4 regions of the Desulfitispora alkaliphila genome follow, and region 4 is predicted to be linked to each of the others. Evidence: riboswitches for the same ligand, from Rfam matches in the RefSeq annotation. Region 4 holds a riboswitch; each other region holds the start of a gene.
The links. A riboswitch is a leader RNA that binds a small molecule or an ion and turns the genes downstream of it on or off. The one in region 4 is predicted to bind S-adenosylmethionine.

Region 1: another riboswitch for S-adenosylmethionine. It lies ahead of metA (homoserine O-acetyltransferase MetA); the one in region 4 lies ahead of metK (methionine adenosyltransferase).
Region 2: another riboswitch for S-adenosylmethionine. It lies ahead of metF (methylenetetrahydrofolate reductase [NAD(P)H]); the one in region 4 lies ahead of metK (methionine adenosyltransferase).
Region 3: another riboswitch for S-adenosylmethionine. It lies ahead of GGQ84_RS05525 (homocysteine synthase); the one in region 4 lies ahead of metK (methionine adenosyltransferase).

Annotation. Positions count from the first base shown of each region.
Region 1 is NZ_JBNPXS010000008.1:49,626-52,774, forward strand. It holds gene GGQ84_RS04670 (ASKHA domain-containing protein) at 1-525, shown strand, start outside; gene GGQ84_RS04675 (nitroreductase family protein) at 588-1,205, opposite strand; SAM riboswitch class I at 1,344-1,448, shown strand; gene metA (homoserine O-acetyltransferase MetA) at 1,523-2,464, shown strand; gene GGQ84_RS04685 (MutS family DNA mismatch repair protein) at 2,513-3,149, opposite strand, start outside.
Region 2 is NZ_JBNPXS010000001.1:79,292-82,440, reverse strand. It holds gene GGQ84_RS00430 (Fic family protein) at 1-17, shown strand, start outside; gene GGQ84_RS00425 (malate:quinone oxidoreductase) at 197-1,726, shown strand; SAM riboswitch class I at 1,732-1,838, shown strand; gene metF (methylenetetrahydrofolate reductase [NAD(P)H]) at 1,945-2,817, shown strand; gene GGQ84_RS00415 (vitamin B12 dependent-methionine synthase activation domain-containing protein) at 2,837-3,149, shown strand, end outside.
Region 3 is NZ_JBNPXS010000010.1:68,160-71,308, reverse strand. It holds gene GGQ84_RS05530 (ACT domain-containing protein) at 1-403, opposite strand, end outside; gene GGQ84_RS05525 (homocysteine synthase) at 546-1,841, opposite strand; SAM riboswitch class I at 1,926-2,028, opposite strand; gene spoIVA (stage IV sporulation protein A) at 2,116-3,149, opposite strand, start outside.
Region 4 is NZ_JBNPXS010000005.1:2,651-5,799, forward strand. It holds gene GGQ84_RS02930 (copper amine oxidase N-terminal domain-containing protein) at 1-84, shown strand, start outside; gene metK (methionine adenosyltransferase) at 133-1,329, opposite strand; SAM riboswitch class I at 1,420-1,521, opposite strand; gene GGQ84_RS02940 (PTS sugar transporter subunit IIC) at 1,592-2,614, opposite strand; gene GGQ84_RS02945 (CBS domain-containing protein) at 2,735-3,149, opposite strand, start outside.

The DNA of each region.
Region 1 (3,149 bases), on a different contig from region 4:
CAGATGCTCTTAAGCGGAATAGTCGACCGTAAAGGCTATTTTAAACAAAATACAAATTCCTACACCCTTGTCTCAGCTGAAGAAAGTGCCAACGGCCTGGATATCTGCATATCTCAATCGGACTTGAAAAATTTAATAAGAACAAAGGGAGCTGTTAACGCCTCTATTTCTGTACTCTTAGAAGCAGTTGGTTGTCCTATGGAGGACATCAAACACTTCTATACAGCAGGAGCTTTTGGTAACTACCTAGATACTGAGTCAGCTATTACAATCGGTTTATACCCAGACTTGCCACGAGAGCGCATAGTTAAGCTGGGAAATAGTTCTGGGACGGGAGCTAAATTAGCTCTGTTATCTCAACAAAAGCGCCAGGAACTTGAAGAAATAGCCAGAAGAATTACTTATTTTGAAATGAATGCTAACCAGGATTTTATGAATAAATATACTTCAGGATTGTTTCTCCCTCACAGTAATTTAGAGCTTTATCCTAGTATTAAAGAAAAGCTTAACAGAAACCCAAAATAACCGAATTTTTAAAGGATGCTTAAACTTCTAAGCATCCTTTAAAAGTATAGAACTGAATTCTCCTAAACCTCTTTTATAATAATCTCCTCTAATGACAGTCTAGGCCTCTGGTTAGGATGCTGATCCGGATATCCAATAGGTAACAATGCCACAACGTGATATCTATCCTCTAGCTCAATTGCCTGCTTTACTTTACCCTGACTGAACATCATCACCCAACAACTTCCTAGCCCCAAGTCTTCCGCCCTCAAGGTGATATGGTCTATTGCAATAGCAGTATTTAGACTCATATACGCCATAGCAGCATGTTGTTCCATCTTTTGCTTTTTGTCTGCATAATTCTCTGGTTCAAATCCTTCTAAGTCAGTTCCCACAAATGCCCCCGATTCTTTCAATTCTGTCGCTCTATCCATAATCGCATTCTTGGTTAAGATTTGGGTGTCTACACAACAGACAATAACCACAGGTGCTTTGCTTACAAAAGACAAGGGTGTGGCTTTTGCTAGCTTAGCCCTAGACTCTGAACTCTTTACAACTACAAAACGCCACGGCTGTAAATTCACCCCAGACGGAGCAAGTCTTGCTGCTTCCAGTAATTCGCGAACCAGCTTATCAGGAACCGGGTCCTCTTTAAACTTCCTGATACTTCTTCTAGCTCGAATAGCATCAATTAATTCCATATAATCACCTCACAAGATTTAGTATTACCCAATATTTTTTACTTCCACAAAATGTTTAGGATTCCTCTGCAGCTTTTCCTTGACATCTCCTGCTACTAGTGATAAATTTAAATAAATTTAATATATTCTTATAAGTATCTCTTATTAAGAGCGGTGGAGGGACTGGCCCAGTGAAGCCCGGCAACCAGCACTACTAGTGCAAGGTGCTAATTCCTGTAGGTTATATTAACCTAGAGATGAGAGAAAAGTATTGCAATTAACATCTCCTTCATCTCAGGGAGAGTTTTTTTATTTTATAGATTTAGGAGGTGCTTTCTATGCCTGTAAAAATACCAGATAATTTACCCGCTACAGAAATATTAAGCCAAGAAAATATTTTCGTAATGAATGAAAACAGAGCTCAAACCCAGGATATTCGTCCTTTACGCGTAGCTATATTAAATCTTATGCCCACAAAAATAGCTACAGAAATTCAGTTGTTGCGACTAATAGGTAACACTCCACTGCAAGTAGACGTGGTATTATTGCATCCAGCTACCCATACATCAAAAAATACTCACCCCGAGCACTTGCAGACTTTTTACAAGACTTTTTCTCATATTAAAAATGAAAAATTTGACGGAATGATAATCACAGGAGCGCCAGTTGAGCAATTGCATTTTAATAAAGTAGATTACTGGAATGAACTAAAAGACATTATGGATTGGACTACAGAAAATGTTACGTCCACTTTCCACATTTGCTGGGGTGCTCAAGCAGGCCTTTGTCATCATTACGGTATCCCTAAACACTCTTTAACAGAGAAAAAATTTGGTGTATTTCCCCACATAACTTGCAAAAAAAATGTTAAGTTACTTCGAGGTTTTGATGATCTTTTTTATGTGCCTCACTCCAGGCATACCGAAGTGAGGCTAGAGGACATTGAAAAAGTACCTGAATTAGAGGTATTATCTGTTTCTCCCGAGGCCGGAGTTTATATGGTGGGGTCTAAAGATGGGCGTCAAATATTTGTAACAGGACACTCGGAATATGATCCAGAGACATTGAAACTAGAATATGAGCGAGATATAAATCAAGGCAAAAACATTACTGTGCCTAAAAACTACTTTCCTAATGACGATCCTTCTGCAGACCCTTTGGTAACTTGGAAGGCTCATGCCAATTTGCTATTTGCCAATTGGTTAAACTACTATGTATATCAAGAAACTCCTTACGATGTTACTAAGATATCCAGTCTCCGAAAACCAAAAGTTACTTAATAGGTAATATAGCTATAGCGGCTCCTCGAGGAACCGCTATATTTCATACTAATCAATACCAGCCATTTTAATCAAATACATGGCATTCCTGGTTGTAGAGATGCCCGACCGCAGTTTATAATCAAACTGTATCTTACCACCTCGGTAGTACTCACGAAAATGGAAATTAATTACACACCCATTGGTTTCTTGCTCGAGCTGTCCTAACTCTAAATCGTGAGTAGATACCAAGCCCATTGCCCCCATCTTTTTCATCTTTTTTATGAGCATCTTTGCCCCATCATGTCTATCAAGGGAATTGGTGCCTTTAAAGATTTCATCTAATAAAAAGAATACTTTCTCACTTTTAGATGCTTCTACAATTTTCTTTATCCGCAATAATTCTGCATAAAAAGAAGACGTACTCTCTTCTAAATTATCACTTACGCGCATGCAAGTATAAACATTCAGCAATGGACATTGAAACTTGCGCGCACATACAGGCGCTCCCGCGTATGCTAGCACAAGATTAATGCCTATAGTACGCAATAAAGTACTCTTCCCTGACATATTGGATCCGGTTATTAGCAGGATATCTGCTGGAGGCTTTATTTCTAAGTCATTACATACCCGCACCTGTCTAGACAATAAAGGATGTCCCATATTTTCAGCAACTATACCGATCTCATCCTGGTTCAGCTTTGGC
Region 2 (3,149 bases), on a different contig from region 4:
ATATTTTGACTTCTTAAGAGAAACTTGTATTTTTGGTATAACATACATAGTGGTTCTTAAATGTTTATACAAAATAATTGTTTTAATCTATGCAAAATTCTGATAAAATATATTAATATATAATTAATTAGAAAAGGTGTATGACTAGTTGCACTTGCATCCTTTCTGCAAATATTAAGGTATAAGGACGGTAAAAATGAGTAATAAAACAAGTAGAGCAGACGTTGTTTTGATTGGTGCAGGCATAATGAGTGCCACTTTAGGGACACTTTTGAAAGAATTAGTACCCCGATGGGAAATTACAGTGTTTGAGAAGTTGGAGAAAGCAGGAGGGGAGAGCTCTAACGAATGGAATAATGCGGGAACGGGACATGCGGCGCTATGTGAGCTTAACTACACTGCTCAACAGCCGGACGGATCTATAGATATTAACAAAGCTATAACAATCAATGAGCAATTTCAGGTTTCAATGCAGTTTTGGTCTTATCTTGTAAATAGAAACCTGATAAGTAATCCTCAGGACTTTATCATGGGACTACCTCATATGAGCTTTGTACAAGGAGATCAGAATGTAGCGTTTTTAAAAAAGCGTTTTGAAGCCCTGGCAAATAACCCTTTGTTTCACGGGATGGAATTTTCTGATGACCCAGAAGACCTAAAAGAATGGTTTCCACTTATGATGGAGGGGCGTAAGTCTAATGGACCAATAGCTGCAACGAAAACCGAATATGGAACTGATGTGAATTTTGGTGCTTTAGCACGGATGTTATTTGACCATTTGGACAGAAAAGATGCTGACATTAGATATAAGCATAATGTTAAGGATATTAAACGCACCAGTGACGGATTGTGGGAGTTGAAAGTGCAGAATCTCCACAGCGGTACTGTGGAACGGCATACTGCAAAATTCGTCTTTATTGGAGGCGGGGGAGGAAGCCTACATTTACTGCAAAAGTCCGGTATTCCTGAAGGGAAACATATTGGAGGCTTTCCGGTAAGCGGAATATTTATGGCATGTAATAATCCATCTGTTGTAGAACGGCACTATGCAAAGGTATACGGTAAAGCTAAGGTTGGTGCTCCGCCAATGTCTGTCCCCCACCTTGATATCAGATTTATTGACAATAAAAAGGAGCTGCTGTTTGGGCCATTTGCGGGCTTCTCACCAAAGTTCTTAAAACAGGGTTCAATATTTGATTTATTAACTTCCGTAAAACCGGATAATGTCTTAACTATGTTGGCAGCAGGCGCAAAAGAGATGGCGTTGACAAAATACCTTATTCAGCAAGTTATGTTATCCAAAGAACAGCGAATGGAACAATTACGTGAATTTATCCCTAACGCCAAAAGCGAAGATTGGGATCTAGTAGTAGCCGGCCAGCGTGTGCAAGTTATCAAGGATACTGAGGCAGGTGGCAAAGGAACACTTCAATTTGGTACGGAAGTGATTACTGCTGAAGATGGATCAGCTGCAGCATTACTAGGAGCTTCTCCAGGTGCTTCTATTGTGGTTCACGTTATGCTTGAGGTACTCAAAAAGTGTTTTCCACAAAACATGGAAGAGTGGGAAGCGAAAATCAAAGAAATGATTCCTTCTTATGGGAAGTCACTGATGGAGAACCCGGAGCTTTTGCAGGAAATTCATAATTCAACAGCGCAGACACTTGGATTAGCCTTTACAACACCAACAAATAATGTTATCATAAATAAAATTAAATATAAATAATAAATTTCTTATCAAGAGTGGTGGAGGGACTGGCCCGATGAAGCCCGGCAACAGTCAGCATTAGCTGAAAATGTGCCAATTCCTGCAGCTATTTTTAGCTGAGAGATAGGAAGAGAGTTTTTCAAGTATGGCTTTATGCCTTTAAGACGCCTCTTCTTACGAAAAGAAGGGGCTTTTTATGTTTAATTAAACAGACAATCAATAAGGAGCTGACATCAATGCATATTGGAGACATTTTCGAGCAAAAAAAAACTGTTATCTCATTTGAGGTATTTCCGCCAAAGAAAGATGGGGATATTGATACAATCTACAAAACTATCGATGAACTAGCTCATTTAAGACCTGATTTTATTAGTGTCACCTATGGAGCCGGAGGCTCAGGTAGCAAGAGCACAATTGATATTGCTTCACTTATCAAAAGAAAATACGAGATTGAAGCCTTAGCTCACCTCACTTGTATCACTAGTACAGAGGAAGAAATCAAGAGCACCTTAGAAAAGCTAAAGCAAAATAATCTATATAATGTACTAGCACTGAGAGGTGATTACCCTAAAAATTATAACCAGCGAGGACAAGCTAGATATAATTATGCAGTAGACCTTATAGAAGAGATAAAAGCAAAAGGAAGTTTTTGTGTGGGGGCTGCTGCTTATCCTGAAGGCCACATTGAATGCAGTGATGTGCAGCGGGATTTAGAATATCTAAAGCAAAAAGTAAATGTAGGAGCAGACTTCTTAATTACTCAGCTGTTTTTTGATAACCAGCTTTTCTATAGATTTAAAGAAAAGCTAGACAGGGCTGGAATAGATTGCAAACTATCCGCTGGAATAATGCCTATTTTAAGTAAGCAGCAAGTTGAAAAGATGATTTATATGTGTGGCGCTTCCCTACCTGCTAAGGTAATTAAGCTCTTGGTAAAATACGAGAACAATCCTGAATCCTTGAAAAAATGGGGAATTGAATATGCAGCAGAGCAGGCGGAGGAGCTAGTAAGCAATGGGGTAGATGGAGTCCATATTTACACTATGAATCAACCTCAAATTGCCAGAGCAATAGTGGGTAAACTTAAAAATTTAAGTCAGGCAATCTAGAGGGAAGAGAGGTGACCCAATGGAAATTAATCGAGATGAGGTGCTGCGTTATCTGGGTTATAAAGGTCAGACCATTGACTATAATCTAGAGCTAGTAATTCAAAGCTGTATTGAAGAGATAAAGCTGATTTCCAAGCCTCGGTATCATTATGGTATCTATAAGTTAGAAAAGGGGCGGGAAGAAGTAACTCTAACAGATAGTAACATCAATCTTGAGGGGAATTCTATTAGAGAATACTTGGCTCAAGTAGAGAAATGTGTAGTTTTAGCGGCAACCCTTGGTGCGGAGGTTGACCGGAAAATTAGGCAGTACCAACTGACTGATATGACCA
Region 3 (3,149 bases), on a different contig from region 4:
TTATATCACCTAAAGTGTTTAAAAGATCCTCTGTTGTCACATTCATCTCTGTAGTTTCTATAGATAGGGTCACATTGGCGAGACCTTGTAGGGGCAGTCCTTGGTTTATGGTTAAAATGTTTCCACCTTCAGCTGCAACTGAGTTAAGTACTTTTGACAAAACACCACTTTTATGTTCTAAATCAAGAGAAATGGTGACAATTTTGTTGTGACTGTCTCTGTAAAGGGGGAAAATCCCATCTTTGTATTTGTAAAATGCACTTCTGCTAATACCAGCCAATTCCGCTGCTTCATTTACTGTTTCCGCTTCACCCTTTGCCAGTATCTCTTTTGCCTTAGCAGTTTTCATGATTGCTTCTGGCAGTATCTCAGAGCTAATCATAAAAAATTTTTGTTTTTTCAAATTAGCCACTCCCTTGTCTCTCAGCCGTGGATTTTTATCTATGTATGATAGACATTATAGCAACTCTATCCAGCTTTTGCAATACTTAATAATAGAAAAATAGAGGCTTACGCCCCTATTTTCCGATTTTGAATTTTTACTATTATTCAATAAACTTGCACTTTTCTAGAGCATTATCTAAGTCTGCTTTCAAATCTTCCACCGCTTCGATACCCACTGACAGCCTAACCATATCCCCGGTAACTCCAGAACTAATCTGTTGCTCTTCTGTTAACTGTTGATGAGTGGTTGTTGCCGGATGAATTACTAGAGATCTGGCATCTCCTATGTTTGCCAGGTGGAAAAATAGGTTTAGGTTTTCGATAAATTTAGGTCCTGCTTCTTTTCCTCTCTTTAAGCCAAAGGTCATAATTGCACCTGTACCAGCTTTTAAGTATTTTTGCGCTAGCTCATGAGATGGATGGCTTTTTAACCCAGGATAGCTGACCCAGCTCACTTCTGGGTGCTCTTCTAAGTACTGAGCTATCTCCAGCGCATTAGCACTGTGACGTTCCATCCGCAAATGCAGGGTTTCTAAGCCTAGGAGCAGTTGATGGGCATTAAAGGGACTGATGGACGCTCCTATGTCTCGCAGTAGCTGTACTCTAGCCTTAACAATAAATGCTGACTGTCCAAATGCTTCGTGGAATTTGATTCCGTGGTAGCTTGGGTCAGGGTCTGTAAATTCGGGAAACCTGTCATTGCTCCAATCAAATTTCCCCGAGTCCACAATTACACCACCTATGCTAGTTCCATGGCCGCCAATAAATTTGGTAGCCGAATGGATCACAATATCTGCGCCAAAGTCAAAGGGCTTGCACAGGTAAGGCGTAGCCACTGTGTTATCTACAATCAGAGGAACTCCAGCTTCATGAGCTATTTGGGCTACTTTCTCTATATCCAAAACGTTAAGCTTAGGGTTACCCATGATTTCTCCATATACAGCTTTTGTCTTTTCGTTAATAGCTTCTCTAAAGTTTTCAGGGTTATCAGGATCTACAAGCCTAACCTTGATTCCCATTTTGGGCAAGGTGTGGGTAAATAGGTTATAGGTGCCACCGTAGAGGCTGTTAGCCGCAACGATTTCATCCCCAGCCTTAGCTAGATTGAGTATTGCTAGAGTTTCTGCTGCTTGTCCTGAAGCTACTGCTAAAGCTCCAACCCCACCCTCTAATAGGGCTATCCTCTTTTCAAAAACGTCCGTGGTAGGATTCATAATCCTAGTATATATATTTCCCGGTTCTTTTAAGGCAAAAAGATTAGCTGCATGCTCACTACTTTCAAAAGCATAAGAAGTAGTCTGGTAAATAGGTACTGCCATTGAGCCAGTTGTAGGGTCAGGCTGCTGGCCTCCATGTACTGCTAGGGTATCTAACTTTAAGTTTTCTTCTTTGGTCATCAACATTACCTCCTCATTTATTTTTGGTAAACAAAAAACCTCTTCTTAGATAAGAAGAGGGTGGTTGTACTTAGCAAAAAGCCTCTCTTATCTCCCAGGTATACACCTGCAGGATTTGGCACCATTGCTCATGTGAGCCGGTTGCCGGGTTTCATTGGGCCAGTCCCTCCACCTCTCTGGATAAGAAAACGTATGTGTTTTTCAGTAGTATATCAATACTAGACGCTTATGTCAACCTATTTTGAAAGAAAAAATAAAGTCGGACTAGCCGACTTTAGATTATAATGCATATGAGTCCACCACTGCCATCATTGACAATGCGCTGCAGTGTATCCTGCAGTTTGGTCTGAGCGTTGTCTGGCATGCGATATAGTTTGTTCTGAATACCCTCACGAACCAATTCATGCAAGGACTTTCCGAAAATATTGGATTCCCAAATTTTTGTGGGGTTTTCTTCAAACTCATTCTCAATGTATCTAACCAGCTCTTCACACTGCTTCTCAGTGCCAATAAGCGGTGTAACTTCTGTGTTTATGTTGGCTTTGATTATGTGTAAAGAAGGCGCACTTGCCTTAAGCTTTACTCCAAATCTGCCCCCTGTTCTAATTAGCTCAGGCTCATCTAAAGTCATTTCATCAACTTGTGGTGTGACAACTCCATAGCCATGCTCTTCCACTTCATGGAGTGCCTGGGCAACTTTGTCGTATTCACGCTTAGCCACACTTAGCTCTTTCATGAGGCTCAATAGGTGATGCTCCCCTTCAATCTCAAAGCCACTTACCTCTTGCAATACCTTATAGAATAGTCCTTCTGATTCTTTTAGGTCAATTGAAGCTACTCCCGTTCCTAGATCCATATTAGTCAAGTTTACTGCCTTAACAAATTCATAGACACTCAGGTTCTCTAGAGCATAATCTATATCCCTAAGCCTTTTAACTTGCCCCACGCTTTCTTTAACAGCTGTTTCAAACTGCTCTTTCAGCCAATGACTGTACTCTAATTCTTCCACCCACTTTGGCAAACTAATGTTTACCTCTTTGACTGGGAATTCGTAGAGACTTTCTTCTAATACCTTTAGAATGTCATCTTCTGTTAGGTTGAGGCAATCTATTGGCAACACTGGCACATCATATTTTTCCTCTAGCTCACCTGCTAGCTCTGATACTTGAGCACTATAGGGGTTTGTTGAGTTTAGGATAACTAAAAATGGTTTATTTAGCTCTTTTAGCTCAGCGATTACTCGCTCCTCAGCCTCTTCATAGTTTTCTCTTGGTATGTCTGAGATTGACCCGTCTGTAAGAACGACCA
Region 4 (3,149 bases):
AATATCTATCAAACTGTAGAAGCCTACTTTTCCGACCAACCCGACTTTAGTGATCTTTTAAAAACAGTGCCATGGGCACAGTGATAATTGTCAATACAGCGGTAATTAAAGAAGAGCTAACACCAAAAGGTGTTAGCTCTTTGCAGCCTCTGCCCTCAAGGCATCAGCTTTGTCCGTCTTTTCCCATGGCAGATCTATATCTGTTCTACCCATGTGCCCGTAGGCAGCTGTTTGTCTATAAATAGGTCTGCGCAACTCCAAATCTCTGATGATTGCAGCAGGTCTCAAGTCAAAGTTCTTTTCTATTAATTCCTCTATCTTTTCCACTGGAACCTTTTCTGTTCCAAAGGTCTCTACCATAACCGATACCGGTTTTGCCACTCCAATTGCATAGGCCAATTGCACTTCGCACTTATCGGCCAAGCCAGCAGCCACCACATTTTTAGCCACATATCTAGCAGCATAGGCGGCAGAGCGGTCAACCTTTGTGGGATCCTTTCCTGAGAAGGCACCTCCACCGTGTCGAGCATAACCCCCATAAGTATCTACTATAATTTTTCGCCCTGTTAGACCCGCATCTCCTTGAGGGCCACCCACAACAAATCTGCCAGTAGGATTTATCAAATATTTGGTTTCATCATCTAGTAACTCTTCTGGAACAATGGGCTTTACCACTTTCGCAATTAAATCTCGTTCTATTTGCTCTAATTCAACTTGTGGTGCGTGCTGAGTTGAGATTACCACAGTATCAATTCGTACAGGCTTGTCGTCCATATACTCTACTGTAACCTGAGTCTTGCCATCAGGACGAAGATACTCTAATTCACCGCTTTTTCTCACGGCAGCTAACTTTCGTGCCAGTCTGTGAGAAAGAGCTATTGGTAAGGGCATTAACTCTTCAGTTTCATTACAAGCAAAGCCAAACATCATTCCCTGATCGCCCGCACCAGTGGACTCAATCTGACTATCCTTCATTTCCCCCTTTTTAGATTCTAGCGCCTGGTCTACACCAAGGGCAATATCAGGTGATTGTTCATCGATAGCCGTTAAAACTGCACAGGTATCACAGTCAAAACCATACTTGGCTCTAGTGTATCCAATCTCTCTTACGGTATTTCTTACAGTTTTTGGTATGTCCACATAGCAATTAGTTGTAATTTCACCTGTTATCAGTACCATACCAGTTGTAATTGCAGTCTCACAAGCTACTCTGGCATTGGGGTCCTGGCTAAAAATAGCGTCTAAAATAGCATCAGAAATCTGATCTGCCATTTTGTCCGGATGTCCCTCGGTAACCGATTCTGAGGTGAATAGTCTCTTTTTGGCCATATATTTAAACCTCCTTTTTGATTAAAGAAAATACTTTCCTATGGTGCAAAAAAAAATCCTCTCGCTAAATACGAGAGGTCTATCATTCCCCTCTTATCTCTCAGGCCCTAGCCTGCAGGAATTGGCACCTAACTGTTTCCAGTTGGTTGCCGGGTTTCATCGGGCCTGTCCCTCCACCTCTCTAGATAAGAATTCTAAACTTTATTCGACATTATTATATCGTTTCCTCCTACAGAAAGCAAATTTTCGCCCAAAATTTATTTTATAGGTCTAGTTTCATATCTCCTGCTTTGATTAAGCCTGCCTTTCGCATGACAATAGCTACGGCCAAAGCTATTGCTGCGGGCAATATAAAGTGGAACGCTATAATCAGAGGAAGGGAACCCATTCCCATCACGTCCATGGTGCCAATTTGCCCTACCAGGCCAGCTGTTCCCATTCCCGCCCCTGCAGGATTATTATACATAGGAAAAATTGTTGTTACAAAGGGACCCAGTATGGCTCCTGCCACGGTTGGCGGTACTATGATCATGGGGTTCTTTACAATGTTAGGAATCTGAAGCATGGATGTACCTAAGCCCTGGGCCATTAACCCCGCCATCTTGTTATCCCTGTAGCTAATTACTGCAAACCCTACCATCTGAGCAGCACAACCCACTGTGGCTGCCCCTGCGGCCAAGCCTCCTAACTCCATCATAATGGCAATTGCTGCACTGCTAATAGGTGCAGTCAATGCTAAGCCCATCAAGCTGGCAACTATAATTCCCATAGGTATTGGATGCATCTCAGTAGCAATCATTATCAGATTTCCAAATTCTATCATAAAATTATATATTCTCGGGCCTATCACTTGGGCTACAGCTACTCCGGTAATAATTGTAGTAGCTGGAGTTACTATTAAATCAACTTTAGTTTCCTTAGATATTAATTTCCCTATTTCAGCACCAATTAGCGCTGCTACAAAGGCTCCTGCAGGCCCCCCCAGCTGGGCGCCAGCAGCTCCAGTTATGGTCGATGCAAACAGGACAAAGGGTGGCGCTTTTAGACCAAATGCTACAGCTACCCCAATAGCTGGTCCCATCATACTAGAAGCCAACGCCCCTATCTCTTCCAGAAAGCCTATTCCCAGCTGTTCTCCAGCTACTCGAAGAATTAAGCCTACAATTAGAGATGAAAACAAACCCAAAGCCATTGCTCCCAATGCATCTATCCCATATCGCCTTAGGGAAATTTCCACACCCTTTCGACGTAGAAAGGACTGCTTCTCCATATTCTCTTTATCCATCTATCTCCACTCCCCTATCTTAAAATTATATTTACCATTATACACCCGAGCAGCTGTCTTGTCACCTGTAAAATAAAAAAAAAGAAACTTCACTCATGGAGTGAAGTCTTTCCCTTTATCTTACGATCTATCTGCAACCACTTTTATTATATCCGAATATGTAATTATTCCAACCAGTTTATCTTCTTTTGTAACCGGCAATTTTTTTACCCCTTTGGCAACCATTAGCGCTATAGCTTCCCCTAGTTCTACTTCCTCGGTAATGGTAACCGCACCATGAGTTGAGACGATTTGTTCCACTTTCTTTTGGGCCAACTCATCCATTCGTTCCAAATACTTTTCTAGCCCTGGAATCTTTGGGACTTCCCCTAGCACTCGCAAAATGCCCGGGATAAACATCTGCACAACATCTGATTCCGTAATCATTCCCACAACCTTTTCTCCATCCATAACTGGGAGTCCACTAATGCACCCACTAGTCATTAGCTTAGCTGCATTTCCCACCAATTCTCCTTTTTCCACTGTGGTAACATTC